3 regions of the Flexibacter flexilis DSM 6793 genome follow, and region 3 is predicted to be linked to each of the others. Evidence: riboswitches for the same ligand, from Rfam matches in the RefSeq annotation. Region 3 holds a riboswitch; each other region holds the start of a gene.
The links. A riboswitch is a leader RNA that binds a small molecule or an ion and turns the genes downstream of it on or off. The one in region 3 is predicted to bind S-adenosylmethionine.
Positions count from the first base shown of each region.

Region 1: linked by a shared signal. The riboswitch ahead of BM090_RS07885 (O-acetylhomoserine aminocarboxypropyltransferase/cysteine synthase family protein) and the one ahead of metH (methionine synthase) in region 3 are both predicted to bind S-adenosylmethionine.
Region 2: linked by a shared signal. The riboswitch ahead of BM090_RS06290 (trans-sulfuration enzyme family protein) and the one ahead of metH (methionine synthase) in region 3 are both predicted to bind S-adenosylmethionine.

Region 1 is NZ_FOLE01000004.1:36,672-42,435, reverse strand. It holds gene hutH (histidine ammonia-lyase) at 1-566, shown strand, start outside; gene metX (homoserine O-acetyltransferase MetX) at 726-1,790, opposite strand; gene BM090_RS07885 (O-acetylhomoserine aminocarboxypropyltransferase/cysteine synthase family protein) at 2,104-3,414, opposite strand; SAM riboswitch class I at 3,854-3,959, opposite strand; gene BM090_RS07880 (tetratricopeptide repeat protein) at 4,197-5,378, opposite strand; gene gyrA (DNA gyrase subunit A) at 5,516-5,764, opposite strand, start outside.
Region 2 is NZ_FOLE01000002.1:580,866-586,629, forward strand. It holds gene BM090_RS06275 (TonB-dependent receptor) at 1-2,151, shown strand, start outside; gene BM090_RS06280 (hypothetical protein) at 2,229-2,702, opposite strand; gene BM090_RS06285 (DUF4221 family protein) at 2,662-3,813, opposite strand; SAM riboswitch class I at 4,228-4,339, shown strand; gene BM090_RS06290 (trans-sulfuration enzyme family protein) at 4,462-5,640, shown strand.
Region 3 is NZ_FOLE01000007.1:156,219-161,982, reverse strand. It holds gene metH (methionine synthase) at 47-3,853, opposite strand; SAM riboswitch class I at 3,970-4,100, opposite strand; gene BM090_RS12255 (M43 family zinc metalloprotease) at 4,264-5,764, shown strand, end outside.

The sequences.
Region 1 (5,764 bases), on a different contig from region 3:
TAAATTCCGTAACAGATAACCCGAACGTTTTCCCCGACGACGACGTGATTTTGTCGGGCGGTAATTTTCATGGGCAGCCGCTGGCTTTGGCTTTCGATTTGTTGGGAATCGCTTTGGCCGAATTGGGGAATATCTCCGAACGTCGTGTGTATCAATTGATTTCGGGTTTGCGCGGCTTGCCTGATTTCTTGGTAGCGAATGCGGGTTTGCAATCTGGCCTAATGATTCCGCAATATACCGCCGCTTCCATTGTGAGCCAAAACAAACAATTGTGTTCGCCTGCTTCGGTGGATTCGATTGTTTCCTCCAACGGGCAAGAAGACCACGTAAGTATGGGCGCAAATGCCGCTACCAAAACCTACCGCATCGTGGAAAATGTAGAACGTTTGTTTGCGGTGGAATTGCTCACGGCTTCGCAAGCCATGGCTTTCCGTGCTCCTGCCAAAACTTCGCCAGTGTTGGAAGATTTGCTCGCACGCTATCGCCAGCACGTGCCATTCATCGAAACAGACCGCATTTTGCACGACGATTTACAAATTTCGGTGGCTTTCGTGCAAGCACTTTAAAACCGAAAAATGAGAAAAGAAAAAAGCGCAACCTTACCAATCGAGGTTGCGCTTTTTTAATAAATTTCAATTATCCAAATAAACATCAAACTTATATGAAGCAATGAGGCCAGAGGCCATATAAACACACTGAATTTTCAGTAACTTGTTTCTGTTTTATTAAGCAACCCACTGTTTTTCAAGTAAATGGGGTGCTACAAATTCCCGTTCGAACTCGCGCACACAAACGGTTATTTTTTCATTTTCAATCAAAAAACCATCGTGTCCGTAAGCCGAATCTATTTCCACATAATGCCCTTGCGCAATGTGGCGGGCAATTTGTTTTTGTTCGCTTGGAGGAAAAAGAACATCGGATTTGATACCAATCACCAGCGTATGCGCCCGAATTTGTCCCAGAGCTACTTCCACGCCGCCACGTCCGCGCCCTACGTCGTGCAAATCCATTGCTTGCGAGAGTCTGTAATAGCTATAAGCATTGAAACGCGCCACCAATTTTTCGGCCTGATAACGCTGATACGAAGCAGCTTTAAATCCGTTTTGAATCGCTGATTCGGCATCTTCGTCGGTTTGGTTTTTCTGATACGAACTGTAATTTCTGTACGAAAGCATCGCGGTTGCGCGTGCTGCTTTCAGGCCAGCCAAACCCGCTTCGGGGCTGTCGGTTTGCCAAGTGGCATCCGCTTCGATGGCCAATCGCTGTGCTTCGTTAAAGGCAATGCCCCAAGCCGAATGCACCGCATTAGTCGCCGTTACGACTACTTTTGAGAAAATATTGGGGTTAATAATCGCCCATTCTAAGGCCTGTTGGCCGCCCAAAGAGCCACCAATTAGCGTATTTATTTTTTTGATATTCAAATGCTTACGCAAAAGCTCGTGCGCCTGCGCCATGTCCCTGATGCTTAGCACTGGGAACGAATGAAAATAAGGCTTGCCCGATTGTGGATTGACAGAAAGCGGCTGCGTAGAACCATAACACGAACCCAAGACATTCGCACAAACGATAAAATGTTGCTCTGGGTCAAACAGTTTACCTGCGCCAATGAGTCCGTCCCACCAGTCGGCGGCATCGGAGTTGCCCGTAAGGGCGTGGCAGACCCAAATCACGTTGTCGGCAGCTTCGTTGAGTTGGCCGTAGGTGTGAAAAGCTATCGTTATTTCGGGCAGCTCGCCGCCCAAGTCTAAAGCGAATGGCTCGCGAGAGGTATATTCTTGCCTGCTATTCATACGCAATACATTTTTGTTTTGAAAGAAAGTAATTATAGGTTTCTCCAGATAAAAAGGTAGGAGGCGAGCTTATGTACTCGCCCTTACCCGTAATAACCTAATATATCTGTTAAGCACACGCAACAACATTACAAATTAACAAGTCCTAAATACAGAACGGTCAATCCTGTTGCATCAAATAACGAGCCTTTCGGCATCGTAGAACACCATAAAATTTTTATAAGAAAATCACACGTTCGGATTTTCGTTTAATGGTTTTTACTCACATATTCTAAACATACAAATCGCTAAATTTCAGCGTTTTGCGATATTTTTAAGCAGTTACGGCAATCGCTGCGAAAGCCTGTGCAAAGTCTGCTTTGATGTCGTCTATATGCTCAATTCCCGCCGACACGCGCAACAAACCAGGGTTTACACCTGCGTTGATTTGCTCTTCGTCCGAAAGTTGTTGGTGGGTGGTAGAAGCTGGGTGAATGATGAGTGATTTTGCATCGCCCACATTGGCCAAGTGGCTTACCAATTTGAGATTGTTCACGAAATTTTCGGCTTGTTCGCGGCCACCTTTTATCACAAAAGAAAGTACGCCGCCGTATCCGTTTGTCAAATATTTTTTAGCTAAAGCATTGTATTTGCTGCTTTCCAAACCTGGGTAATTCACCGATTCTACGTCTTCGTGTTTTTCGAGCCATTGCGCCAAAGCTAAGGCATTGTCCACGTGGCGTTGTACTCTAAGTGAGAGGGTTTCAAGGCCTTGCAAAAGCAAAAACGAGTTGAATGGGCTAATGGCTGGGCCAAAATCGCGCAAACCTTCTACACGTGCACGAATCGCAAACGCGATGTTACCGAATGGACCTTCTGTGCCGAACACGTCCCAGAATTTAAGGCCGTGATAACCTTCGGCTGGCTCCGTGAATTGCGGATATTTGCCATTGCCCCAGTTGAAATTGCCACCGTCCACGATTACGCCGCCGATGCTTGTTCCATGCCCGCCAATCCATTTGGTAGCCGAAGCCACGACCACGTGCGCACCATGTTTGAGCGGTTGGAACAAATAGCCGCCTGCGCCAAACGTATTGTCCACGATAAGCGGCAAATCATATTTGTTGGCTACGGCTGCAATTGCCTCAAAATCAGGAATATTAAATTCAGGATTACCAATAGTTTCCAAATACAAGGCTTTTGTATTTTGGTCAATGAGTTTTTCAAAAGAGGCTGCTTTGTCGCCTTCGGCAAAACGCGCCTCAATGCCCAAACGCTTGAAGGCTACTTTGAATTGGTTGTAAGTGCCGCCATACAAAAACGATGTACTTACGAAGTTGTCGCCAGCCTGCAAAATGTTATTCAGAGCCAAAAACTGCGCCGCTTGTCCCGAAGACGTTGCCACAGCCGCCACGCCACCTTCCAACGCCGCGATGCGCTTTTCAAACACATCAGTTGTCGGGTTCATGATACGCGTATAAATATTGCCAAACTCTTTGAGTGCGAACAAATTAGCACCGTGTTCCGCATTTTTGAACACATACGAAGTAGTTTGATAAATAGGCACAGCGCGAGAACCTGTAGTTGGGTCGGCTTCTTGGCCTGCGTGCAATTGGAGCGTTTCGAATCTGAATGTTGCTGACATAACGATAATATTTGGGTTTTGAAAAGATTTTAAATTGATTGGAAGGTAACTGGCCTGTGAAGAGGCCAGTTAGTTAGTTAAGTATAATTGGAAATGAAAAAGGTACAAGATTTGGAGCCGTTTGGGAAAGAATGGGTACGGCAAACCCGTTAGCTGTTTGGGAATTTCTATGCTTTAAATTGAAGCAATGAGATGAAAGCCGAGTAGTTGGTAAGAATACACTACAAGCCTAACAGCCCAAAACCATCAGAAACACGAAATTGCGAGCCTAATAGCTGGAGTTAACAACAGCAACAACAACAGTGTTGCATTCCACGAAATGACATTGAATAAATAACTTGGGTTGTACCGAAGCGAACCGAATTCGTTTTGGACGTTTGCGTAAAATCTTTGATGGCTGTGATAATGTTGTTTGAACTTTCCATTTTTTCCTTCTATGAATTTATAGTTCCTAAAATGTTTTTAGGCAGGAGTTAGCACCTTTCCCTTTGGGGCGGTTGCTAGAAGTTCGTAGAGCCTGTTCTCTCCCTTCTTCTGTATAAAATCAAGTGGCCTGCTACGGAAGCGCATCATTGACTTTTGCGATACAAAGGTACAATGCTATTTTTTGGAAAAGCAAATTTTGTAACGCATTTTTTTGATATTCTTATCTCGTCAAAAAGCTAAACACTTTATAATAAGTGTTTTGTGTTTTGAAAATATTTTAAAAAAACATAAATAGCTTGGCATTTATGGCGCAAAAAAAGAGGGATAGAAACAGTATTCTATCCCTCTTTTAGTTTTTATTTGCCTAATGCTTTTAGCTTTTCATCTACTTCCGCGATTTTGTCGGCGCGTTTGAGATAGCCATAAAGTTTAGATAAAACTTTGAGTGTTTCTACATCTTTAGGCTGTGTTTTGTGCGCTTTCTCGAAGTAAGGAACAGCTTGTGCCATTTTGCCTTTGGCTTCTGTTTCTAGCTTTTTGCCGTTGCGTTGGTATGTGGCCAAATCCATTTTATTGGCTTTGTTGAATAGGTCAGAGCCTTGATTGTAGTAGAATGTTCCTACGTTGAAGTTGCCTTCAAATGACATAGAATCTACGGCAAGAGCTTTGTTGTACAAAGAAAGAGCTTCATCGTTGAGGGCTTTGGCTTCGGCTGGAGCTTTTTTCGTGCTGGCTTCCTTAGAAAGCATATCACCTTTCACCAAATACAATGAAGTATTGCTTGGGTCAAGTTTGATAGCTTCGTCAAGTTTGGCTTTCGCTTCTGCCGAACGATTTTGCGTCAAATAAATATTCAACTCGTCAATCAACAAATTTTTGTTGTCAGGGAAGTCTTTGCGGCCTTGTGCCAAGATAGCAAGCGCATCATCAAACTTTTTGTTTTGTTGCGCAAAGTCGGCCATGTATTTGTACATTCCCAAGTTTTTGTACTTGAGTGTTACCAACTTGTCGTAGTATGTTTTTGCTTGCGGATAGTCGTTCAGATCCACTGCCGAGTAAGTCGCGTTGCGATAAGCAAGCGTATCTTCTGGCTTCATTTCCATCGCCAAACGATAGTTGTCTATGGCTTCTTTGTGTTTCTTTTCTGTATCAAATTTGATAGCCGTATTCAAAACACCCACCCAAACATTCTCCATATTGGCTTTGGCATCTTTGGCATAGCTGCCATCAGGCTTGTCAAGTTCGATTGCTTTTTTGAAAGATTTATAAGCCACAGATGCGCCAGAGTCGCCAGCAAGCCCCTGAAATGCAGGCAATTGTGTGTTTACAATGTCAATGTAAATCGCGCCGCGTTCGTACCAGCCTTTAGGCTTTGTATAAACTTTGTCCTTAACGATTGCCTTTTCGATGCTTACACGCGCTTTGTCCAAAAGACCGTTTTTGTGATTGAGGATAGCATCCGTAAGGTCAGGGTCTTGTTGAGCCATTGCCGCAAAACTTGCCGACATAGCCAACAGGGTTAATTTCGCTTTTTTCATGTTAATTGCTCTTTTTGTTTTAATCGGTAAAACTCGTTTAAAGCTGGGTGAAAGATAAATATTTTCTCGAAAGAAAAAGAATTGGCCTACTCATTTGCATTTTTTAGATACAAAAAGCAGGCCAGTTTTATTTAAAATTATTCTGTTGCTGTCGTTTCCGTTGCCTCGTCTGTGGTATTTTCGGAGGTTTCGTCCGTTAGGATTTCCACTTCCTCCACTTCGTCTTCCTCAATTTTGGCAATAGAAGAAATGGCATCCGTATCGTTGAGCTTGATGAGGCGAACGCCTTGCGTGGCTCTGCCCATTACGCGCAACTCCGAAACGCTCATGCGGATTGTCAGACCCGACTTGTTGATAATCATTAGGCCGTTGTTGTCGTTTACGTC
Region 2 (5,764 bases), on a different contig from region 3:
CTTTCGGCTTCGAGTAATGGAACTTTTGAACCGTTGGTGGATGCTACGGTGCATTGGCAAGGTACTACGGTCGGGGCGGTTACGGACTCAAACGGTATTTTTTCGGTGCGAATTGTGCCAGAAACTAATAATTTGATAATTAGCTACTTAGGTTATAAATCCGATACTTTAAACATTAAAAATCCGCAACAACTCCGCGTAGTGTTGCAGGAAAACGGCGTGTTGGCCGAAGTGAATATTGAGCACGAACGTGCCAGTTCGTATATTTCTGCCCTCGAACCCGTGCGCACGCAAATCATGACCGAAAAGGAATTGTTTAAGGCTGCTTGCTGCAATTTGTCCGAAAGTTTCGAGACCAATCCGTCCGTTGATGTGGCTTTTTCAGATGCCGTTTCGGGCGCAAAACAAATTCAGATGCTTGGTTTGGCGGGCATTTACACGCAACTCACCAACGAAAACATGCCCGCAACGCGTGGTTTGGCCGCCGCGCAAGGCCTCAATTACACGGCAGGCACTTGGATTGAAAGCATACAGGTTACCAAAGGCATCGGCTCGGTAGCCAATGGTTTTGAGTCGGTGGCGGGTCAAATCAATGTGGAGTTGCGCAAACCCGAAAAAATCGACAAACTTTTGTTCAATGCCTACGCCAACGAAATGGGGCGCACGGAAGCCAATCTTAATTTATCCAAAAAAGTAAATAACCGTTGGGCTACGGCTTTGCTTTTGCACGGCAACTATCTGGACAACAGCATCAAACGTACATTGGACATGAACCACGACAGTTTCCGCGACATTCCCGCAGGCAAACAATTTAATGCCCTGAATCGCTGGAAATACGACAACGGCAAAGGCCTCATGGCGCAAATGGGCGTGCGTGCCGTTTGGGATTTGCGCGAGGGCGGCCAACTCGAAGACGGACACCATACAGCCGCCTACAAAATCCGTATCCAGACCCAACGCCAAGAAGTTTGGGGCAAATTGGGTTATGTTTTTCCACAAAAAAAATACAAAAGTATTGGCTTGATGGCCTCGCTGACCAATCACGAACAAGACAATATTTTTGGGCTAAAACAATACGATGCACGCCAAAAGTCACTGTATGCCAACCTGATATATCAGTCCATTATCGGCACGACGTTTCACAAATGGCGCGCTGGGGCGTCGCTGCAAGCCGACGACTACCGCGAAACGCTCAACGATTTGGCTTTTAGTCGCCGCGAGCAAAGCACAGGAGCTTTTGGGGAATATACGTTTTCGGGGGTAAAAAATTTGGTGTTGGTGGCGGGGCTGCGTGCCGACTACAATAACTTGTACGGGGCATTTGTTACGCCGCGTTTGCATGCCAAATACGACTGGGACGAAAACACAACCCTGCGCCTTTCGTACGGACGCGGCCAACGCACGGCCAACATTATCGCCGAAAATATGCCGCTGCTGGCCAGCTCGAGGGCATTGGAAGTACAAACCACTGATTTACAACGAAAAGCCTACGGCCTTACACCCGAAATCGCTTGGAATGGCGGCCTGAGCCTGACGCGCGAGTTTAGACTTTGGTACAGAAATGGCAGTGTTACGGTGGATTATTTCCGTACCGATTTTCAAAATCAGGTGGTCGTGGATTTGGACGCTTCGCCGCAAAAAGTGCTGTTTTATAACCTGAAAGGCAAATCTTTTTCCAATAGCGTGCAGGCCGAGTTGAATTATTCGCCCGTGAAACGTTTGGACGTAAAAGCGGTGTATCGTTGGCTCGATGTGCGTACCCGATACCGCCAAACGGATTGGTTGCAAAAACCGTTGGTAGCGCAGCACCGCGCCTTCGTGAATGTGGGTTATGCCACGCGCAGCCAATGGAAATTTGACGTAACGGCGCAATGGTGGGGCAAAAAGCGTTTGCCAAGCACAGCCAGCAACCCTGAAGCCTATCAAATGGGAACGTATTCGCCTGATTATGTGCAGCTAAATGCCCAGATTACGAAAAGTTTTTCTAAGAAATTAGATGTGTACGTGGGTGGCGAAAACCTAACCAGCTACCGCCAAAAACGCCTGATTTTGTCCGCCGAAGACCCTTACACGCCGTATTTTGATGCTTCGATGGTGTGGGGCAATGTGTTGGGCCGAATGTTGTACGCGGGTTTGCGGTATCGGATTTAAGGTATAAATACAAAAAAACGCAGCCCGTAAGAGTTGCGTTTTTTGTTGGTGTTTGATAATCAATTATTTGCTGATACTTATTTTCGGTTTTTAATAAAATCGAATTGCTGTTGTAGCTCGGCTGCTTTGATGGCAACAATCGTATCAACAGCCTGATTTTTAAGAAAAATCGCTTGCGTGTGAGCAAATAACGGGTTGGTTTCGGGAGCCTCCTCATCAAAATAGACATTTTGGGTGGGCTGGTCTGTAAAAATCGAAATATCGACTGCCGTACCCGATGCCGCAACCAATACAATACTGGACGTGTCGTTGATGTTGCTGGAAATAAGCCGCGAAAAACGAGCATTACAACCCACACATTCTTTTTCGGTCAGTACAAATATTCGCTTAATTGCTGGGCTAATTCTTACATCATGTTTTTGCGAAAAATATTCCGACAGTGTTTTATATTTTTCATCGGTAATGGTTTCTTTTGGGCTACACTGGCACAAAAAAACAAACGCCATAAGGCTATAAATACTTAAAAAGTGTGAAAGTGATTTGTTTTTCATTTGGTTTAGCTTTTTTGTCTATCAATAACCCATTTTTAATGGGGAAAATATATACACCGAAGTAATCTGTATTAGCAAAATTACGCTCAGCTATTTGTTTGAAAGTGCTATCTAAAGTAATAATAGAAAAGCCTCTGGCCTCAGTTCTATCGCGTGTTGTCATTTTATGATTAGTGCTATGCAATACGATTACATAGTATAGGTTTTGTTTTTCGTTAAAAAATACTCTGGTATTAGAACCAATAGTCTGAAATTTGTAATTTAACGTAGCCTCATTTCCTAAAATATCGAAGCTATCTATTGGAATTGGCTTGATACCAATATTGGTATGAGCAGAATGAATGGGGATTTTATTTTCTATTTTCAGTGTATTTTCATCGACCACAAATATATTTTTATCGTAAGGCGTAATTAAAAATAACTTGTCATTAGCATGTGTGAAAAATGGTAGTTCGGGATAAGTAAATTTGTCAGTATTATTTATTTTATAATAAAAAGAATCAGCCCCAAATTCTGCCGTAGGTTTATCTAAAATATTGGTTATCCTCAATAAATACGGTTTATACAATTGTTGTTGAGCACGATATTCATGGTATTTATCTGATTCTTGAGGTACTTTACCTGCTTTCTCATCATTTAGATTACTACTCCAATCAGCGGCAAAAAACAACGATTTTTGGATAGAAACAGGGTAATTCATATACGATGTACCGAACTCATATTGATTTATTTTGTCAGGTACAATGTCATTTAGAAATATTTTTTTTAGTATTGTTCCTTCGCTGTTGATGGCACATAACTGATTGGTGTATTCGGAATTAATTACGATAGTATCTTTGGAAACTATCTGTATTCCGCCAATATGTTGCAGAAAGCCAATGGCTTCTTTGAGCGGAATAGTATAAAGATATTGGCCTGTCGTGCTAAAAACTTTAATACATTTTCGAGAAACTGGCTCGGCAAAATAAACAAATTCTGTGCCTTTAGAATCCTGAAAAGTACCAGTAAACTTGGGTTGTGAATTAAACCCTACATCGAAGGTAATATCTTGATTTTGGGATTTATTGCAAGAAAATACAGCGAATAGTAGCAATAAGCTATAGAGGCTCATTCGGAAATAGCGCATATTTCGGGCGTTTTTTTTTAAAGAAGTAGAAAATAGGTATAAATGACTCCTGTAAATGTACAATAGCAAAAGTTAAAAACAAATATTTAGCTTTTTTTAATAGAAGGTACATTTAACAAATGCTGTCACCCCAAAAAACACCGCCCAAAGATTGAAGATTGTGTCTTGATGCCTTCCGCCTCAATTTTTTTAAGTTTTTTCGGAAAATTTTTACTGAGTCTAAATTTTATTTATAATCAACTGACTTACAGTAATTTATTTGATTAAAATTTGTATCATTTTTATGGCTTTAATGGCCGATTTCGGGGCGGTGATATACATGAAAAGCATATAGGTAATTTGTTTATCCCAAAAACGTCTTTTAGCTTTGCAGCATCAAACGTTCTTTCTAAGTAAGAAATCTTATCAAGAAAAGCAGAGGGATTTGGCCCGATGAAGCTTTAGCAACCCACTTAACAAAAAAGTGAAGGTGCTAACTCCAACCCAGAAGAAATTCTGGGATAGATAAGAGATGACTCTTTTTTATTCCAACGTAAAAAAGGCTCAACTTTTCTCCCAAAAAAGCATTCAGCTCCTCCTGAAGCTGCTCTTGATTAAGGTTTTATTGTTCAATCAATAAAATGTTAATCAATCATGAGTAGACAAACTGAAATTCTCCATTCCATTCCAGTAGATGAACTAACAGGTTCTATCTCCGTTCCTGTGTATCAGACTTCTACGTTCGTACAGTCCGAACCTGGTGTACACAAAGGCTACGATTATGCCCGTAGCAACAATCCCACGCGCAAAGTGTTGGAAGACGTAATCGCCAACCTCGAAAAAGGGCACAGCGGCTATGCGTTTGCCACAGGTTTGGCGGCCATTGATGCGGTGGTGAAACTGCTCAGCGCAGGCGACGAAATCATTGCCGTAGATGATATTTATGGCGGCGCGTACCGTTTGTTTACGCACGTTTACCAAAAATTTGGCATCAAAGTTCACTACGTGGACACGACCGACGCAGAAAATATTTTGCCGTATCTCAACGAAAATACCAAGTTTATTTGGCTCGAATCGCCAACTAATCCTACGCTGAAAGTCAGCGATATAGCCACTATTTGCAGCTACGCCAAACGTGTTGGTGCGTTGGTGGTGGTGGATAACACGTTTGCCAGCCCAGTGGCGCAATTGCCGTTTGAGTTGGGCGCGGACATCGTGATTCACAGTGCCACCAAATACATTGGCGGCCACTCGGATTTGGTGGCGGGTTTGGTGGTAGTAAAAGATGCTGCTTTGGGCGAACGCGTCAAATTTACCCAAAATTCTACGGGCGGTATTCTTGGCCCTTGGGACTCGTTTTTGGTGATTCGCGGCATCGAAACCATCGAGTTGCGTGTGCGCGAGCAGTCGGCCAACGCCCTGAAAGTGGCGCGATTTCTGGAAAGCTGTCCGCAAGTGGACAAACTCTATTACCCAGGCCTCGAACAGCACAAAAACCACGAGATTGCCAAAGCCCAACAAAATAATTTATTTGGTGGCGTGATTTCGTTCAGCCTCAAAAACGACACGATTGAAGCGGCCAAAAAAGTGGTTTCTTCGACGCAATATTTCAAATTAGCCGAAAGTTTGGGCGGCGTGAAAAGCCTTGTGTGCCAACCTGCCCTGATGACGCACGCATCTATTCCGCGCGAAAAACGCCTGCTTTCGGGCGTACAAGATTCGCTAATTCGTCTGTCGGTGGGCATCGAAAGCCCTGAGGATTTGATAGACGATTTGCGCCAAGCCCTTAGCCAAATTCCTGTGCTGGAGGCTGCCGAACTACAGAATATTTAATGATAGTTTATAGTAATCGGTTAATATTATTGTGCAATAGGCTTTAGGTAAACATTGTTTGCTTAAAGCCTTTTTTCTTTGGTGGCTACTACATTTATCTGATTTTGTGTTGGAAATGGACGCG
Region 3 (5,764 bases):
GCTGTCTTAAAATCATAGATAGTGTTATTTTGAAATTTTTATAAATTTAATACGCCAAATTCGGAGCCAGCCAGCGTTCGGCTTGCTCAAGGCTCATGCCTTTGCGTTGGGCGTAGTCAGCTACTTGCTCTTTGGTGATTTTGCCTAACCCAAAATATTTGCTTTCGGCACTGGCAAAATACCAGCCGCTTACCGCCGCCGTTGGCCACATGGCGTAGCTTTCGGTCAGTGTAATGCTTGTATTTTTTTCTACCTCCAACAAATCGAAAAGCGTGCGTTTTTCGGTATGGTCTGGGCAAGCAGGATAACCTGGCGCAGGACGAATACCGACATATTCTTCTTGGATAAGTTGCTCATTACTAAAGTTTTCGTTGCGAGCATAGCCCCAAAACTCGCGGCGCACGCGTTGGTGCATTAGCTCGGCGAAGGCTTCGGCGAGGCGGTCGGCTAAGGCTTTGGCCATGATGCTGTTGTAGTCGTCGTGGTCGGCCTCAAAACGCTGTACCAAATCGTCCAGCCCGATGCCCGTCGTAACGGCAAAACCCCCGATATAATCCACGCGTTCGGCTTGCGTCGGTGCAACAAAGTCCGCCAAACAGAAATTCGGTAGATTCGCGGATTTAGCATTTTGTTGGCGCAAGAAGTGCAGTTTGGTTTTCACGTCCAACACCAACGGATTTTGCTCGTTGGCTTTCGGTACAAAAATCGTGTGCGTATGGCTGCCGTGCGCGTCGCAAGGTGTGGTTACGGTTTTGGTATCAATATCGTAAAGAGTAACGTCGTCGTGGTCGGTGCTATTGGCTGGATAAAAACCAATGACCGCATTGGCTTTCAGTAGTTTATTGTCAATAATTTGTTTGAGCAATGCTTGTGCATCGGCATAAACTTTACGCGCCTGCTCGCCTACTACGGCATCTTCTAAAATTTTGGGGAATTTGCCATAAAGCTCCCACGTTTGGAAAAACGGTGTCCAGTCGATGTACGTGGCGATTTCGGCCAAATCATAATTTTCAAATACCCGATTTCCCAAAAAACGCGGCTTCGTGATGTCGGCTTTTGCCCAATCAATGGCCACTTTGTTTTGGCGAGCTTGCTCCAACCCAATCAAATTTTTGGCTTGTTGGCGGTTGGCGTGGTCAGTGCGTAGTTGGTCGTATTCTTTGCTAATTTCTTGTTTAAAATCCGAATACATTTCTTTGCTGGCCAACTTACCCGCTACGGGTACGCTGCGGCTCGCGTCGAGTACGTGCACGACAGCCCCCGAATAATGTGGCGCAATTTTCACGGCTGTATGCACGCGCGAAGTCGTTGCGCCGCCAATCATCAAAGGCACATTAAACTTCTGGCGTTCAAGCTCTTTTGCTACGTGTACCATCTCGTCGAGCGAAGGCGTAATCAGGCCACTAAGCCCAATAATATCTACTTTTTGTTCTTTGGCGGCGGCCAAAATCTTTTCTGCCGAAACCATTACGCCCAAGTCGATAATTTCGTAATTGTTACAACCCAACACCACACTAACTATGTTTTTGCCGATGTCGTGTACGTCGCCTTTCACGGTGGCCATCAGGATTTTGCCTGCCGTCTGGCTGCCCAAACCCTCGCCGCCGTTGCGTTGCTTTTCTTCTTCAATGTAAGGCAACAAATAGGCAACGGCTTTTTTCATTACACGCGCCGATTTTACCACTTGCGGCAAAAACATTTTTCCTTCGCTGAACAAGTCGCCCACTACGTTCATGCCGTCCATGAGTGGCCCTTCGATTACCTGCAAAGGTCTGTCGAAAAGTTGGCGGGCTTCCTCTACGTCTTGGTCTATGTAATCCACCACACCTTTTACGAGTGAGTGCGTAAGTCGCTCTTGTACAGTGGCTTTTCTCCAAGTTTCGTCTTTTACTTGTTCTTTGCCTTTGGCTTTAATATTTTCAGCAAAACTAACCAGTCGTTCGGTTGCATCGACTCTGCGATTCCATAACACATCTTCTACGAGTGCGAGCAAATCCGCTGGAATGTCTTCGTACACGGCAATCATGCCCGCGTTTACGATGCCCATGTCCATGCCCGCTTTGATGGCGCGATACAAAAACGCCGAGTGCATAGCTTCGCGCACTACGTCATTTCCCCTAAAACTAAACGAAATATTGCTTACGCCACCGCTCACTTTGGCATAAGGCAAATTTTTCTTTATCCATTCCGTCGCGTTCACGAAATCCACCGCATAATTGTTATGTTCCTCAATACCAGTGGATACAGTCAAAATGTTCGGGTCAAAAATGATGTCTTCGGGCGGAAAACCAACTTCATTCACCAAAATATTATAGGCTCTTTGGCAAATGGCAATACGGCGTTCATAGCTATCGGCTTGGCCTTGTTCATCGAAAGCCATCACCACCGTAGCCGCGCCATATTTCTGAATTTTGCGGGCGTGTTCCTTGAATTTTTCTTCTCCTTCTTTCAGGGAAATAGAATTAACAACGGCTTTGCCTTGTACGCATTTCAAACCCGCCTCAATTACGCTCCATTTGGACGAATCTATCATAATCGGGAGCTTGGCAATATCTGGCTCAGAGGCAATTAGATTCAAAAACGTAGTCATGGCCGCTTCCGAATCCAACATTCCTTCGTCCATGTTTACGTCTATGAGTTGCGCCCCGCCTTCTACTTGCTGACGCGCTACGGCCAGCGCATCTTCGTAGCGGTTTTCTTTAATCATACGCGCAAACGCTTTAGAGCCTGTTACGTTGGTGCGTTCGCCGATGTTTACAAAATTACTTCCTTCAAAAATTTTGAGCGGTTCTAAACCACTGAATTTGGGTAAATGCTCATGCGCAGGCACTTGGCGCGGTTTGTATTTGGCCGCCACGCGTGCAATGGCCTGAATGTGGTCGGGCGTAGTGCCGCAACAACCACCAATAATATTTACAAAATTGTTTTGTAGAAAATCCTCTATCGTGGCCGCCATCGTGTCGGGTTGCTCGTCGTATTGCCCGAACTCGTTGGGCAAGCCAGCATTCGGGTAAGCCGACGTAAAAAACGGAGCTTTATCGGAAAGTTCTTCCACGTAAGGGCGCAACAAATCCGCACCCAACGCGCAGTTGAAACCCACCGACAACAAAGGCACGTGCGAAACCGAGTACAAAAACGCCTCTACCGTTTGGCCAGAAAGCGTGCGACCGCTTGCGTCGGTAATCGTACCCGAAACCATCACAGGCAAGCGTGGTTGTTGTGGATTTTTATCAAAATATTCTTCAATGGCAAAAAGAGCCGCTTTGGCATTGAGCGTGTCGAAAATGGTTTCGACCAACAAAATATCTGCGCCACCGTCCACCAAACCGCGTACCTGTTCGGCGTAAGCCTCTACGAGTTGGTCGAAGGTTACGGCGCGATAACTTGGGTTGTTCACGTCGGGGGAAATGGAAGCCGTGCGGTTGGTTGGCCCTATTGCGCCAGCCACAAAACGTGGCGAAGCCTGCGGATGCGCGGCCATGTATTCGTTTACGGCTTCTTTGGCCAAACGCGCCGACTCAAAATTGAGTTCGTACACCCAATGTTCCATTTCGTAGTCGGCCATCGCGATAGACGTTCCGCTAAACGTATTGGTTTCGATGATGTCCGCGCCTGCTTGCAAATATTGCAAATGTATTTCCTTGATAATGTGTGGCTGCGTGAGCGAAAGCAAATCGTTGTTGCCTTTCAGTTCGCGCAGAAAATCTTTGAAACGCTCGCCTTTGTAGTCGGCTTCGGTGAGGTTGTAGCGTTGAATCATTGTGCCCATTGCGCCATCCAACACCAATATTTTTTGGGTGAGCAATTGGGGTAATTGTGTGTGATTGCTGGTATCTGCGGTAATCGTTCCCATGTATTTTTTATAAAAAAAGCCTAAACAGATTTATCCGAAAACTTCGGCAAAAGGCTACAGTACAAAAAGATGCAGGGAAGTGTGGGCTAACCAAACTTTATTGTAAAAGTTTGTCTGGCTTATCTTTCGCTGCATTGGCTCAGTGCCGATGTAGTGTAGGAATTAGCACCAACCTTTCTGCCATTATAAGCATTGGCGGTTGCTAAGACATCTTAGGGCCTATTCCCTCCGTCTTTCTGGATAAGTGTTGCAAATCTACGCAAAAAAGTATTCGTATCGAATTATTTACACATACAAAATTTGAGATAGCCCAAAGCTATGTAATACCAGACTCGTTTATGCAAATATTTTTTGTTCCGTATTTTTATATAGAACTTTGTATCAGTTTCTTAATTCAAACCCTAATTTATATGCGATTCAGTTTACTATTAATCAAAACAATTACCCTAACACTATTGAGTGTTACGGCTTTTGCTCAGCAAGAGGCTGCGCCGAAACCTTGCGGCACAAGCCATGTAATGAACAAACTTTTTGAGCAATATCCCGAACGCAAAGCGGCTTGGTTGGCACAGCGTAACGCACCTTTTGCGGTCAATGATACGGCCAGTATTTATGACAGTGTACTCATCATTCCTGTGGTGGTGCACGTGATTCATAACTATGGGCCAGAAAATGTTTCGGATGCGCAAATCTTTGATATGATGCGCATTATCAACGAAGATTTTGCCAAAATCAATAGTGATACGAATGCAGTTGATCCCGTATTTCAGCCTATTGTTGGCAAAACAAAAGTAGCATTTCGTTTGGCTCAAATAGACCCAGACGGCAATTGTACGCGCGGGATTACACGCCACGTTTCTGCGCTTACGGCTTCGGCAGACGATAACGTAAAAGATATTGTGAGTTGGAACACTAGCCAATATTTTAATATTTGGGTCGTGCGTACCATTTCATTTAATGCGGGAGCTTATGCCTATTATCCTGGTACGGTAGATCCTCAATATGAAGGGGTTGTGTGTTTGGCCTCTCAGTTTGGAAGTATGGGGGCGAGCAGTCCGAATAACTTTTCGGCTCGCACGATGACGCACGAAATAGGCCATTATTTCAACTTGGCTCATACGTGGGGCGACACCAACGAACCTGGTGCGCAAGACAATTGTCTTTGGGATGATGATGTAGAAGATACCCCCAACACGGTTGGCGTTGCCGATCAGGGGTGTAATAAAAATATGATGAGTTGCGGCGTGAAAAGCAATGTAGAAAACTACATGGATTATTCGAGTTGTGCGCGTATGTTTACCAATGGGCAAGTTACACGCATGAGAACGGCGTTACACTCCTCGATTGGTAGTCGCAACACGCTTTGGACTTTAGAAAATCGCCTTGCCACAGGCACAAACAATGGCTATGTAGCGAGTATTTGTGCGCCTGTTGCTGATTTTGACGCGGCTACACGTGTGATTTGTTCGGGTAAAACGTCTGAGTTTACCCCTCTTATTGGCAATGTTGCAAGCCTAGATTCAGTCCATTACTTGTGGACATTTGAAGGAGGTATGCCCAACACTTCGACCGAAGCCAACCCCGTTATTACTTATAACAGCGCAGGTATTTTCAGCGTAAAACTTATGGCCTATACGAGTGGTGGCGCAGATTCGATTACGAAAGAAAATTTTGTAACTGTCAATTCGGGTACTGCTGCTTATTCGGCTGCATTGGGAATAAGCGAAAGTTTTGAGGAAAGCAGTTTCCCTTTGTTTGCCAATAACCTAGACAAAACATGGAGTATTGTGAATGGCCCATCTGTAACCTCTCCAACATGGCAACGGAATGTAGCCGCAAGTACAACGGGGAGTGCTAGTATAGTGATTGCTAATGCGTTATTGCCAGACAATGCGCTGAACAGCATTATTA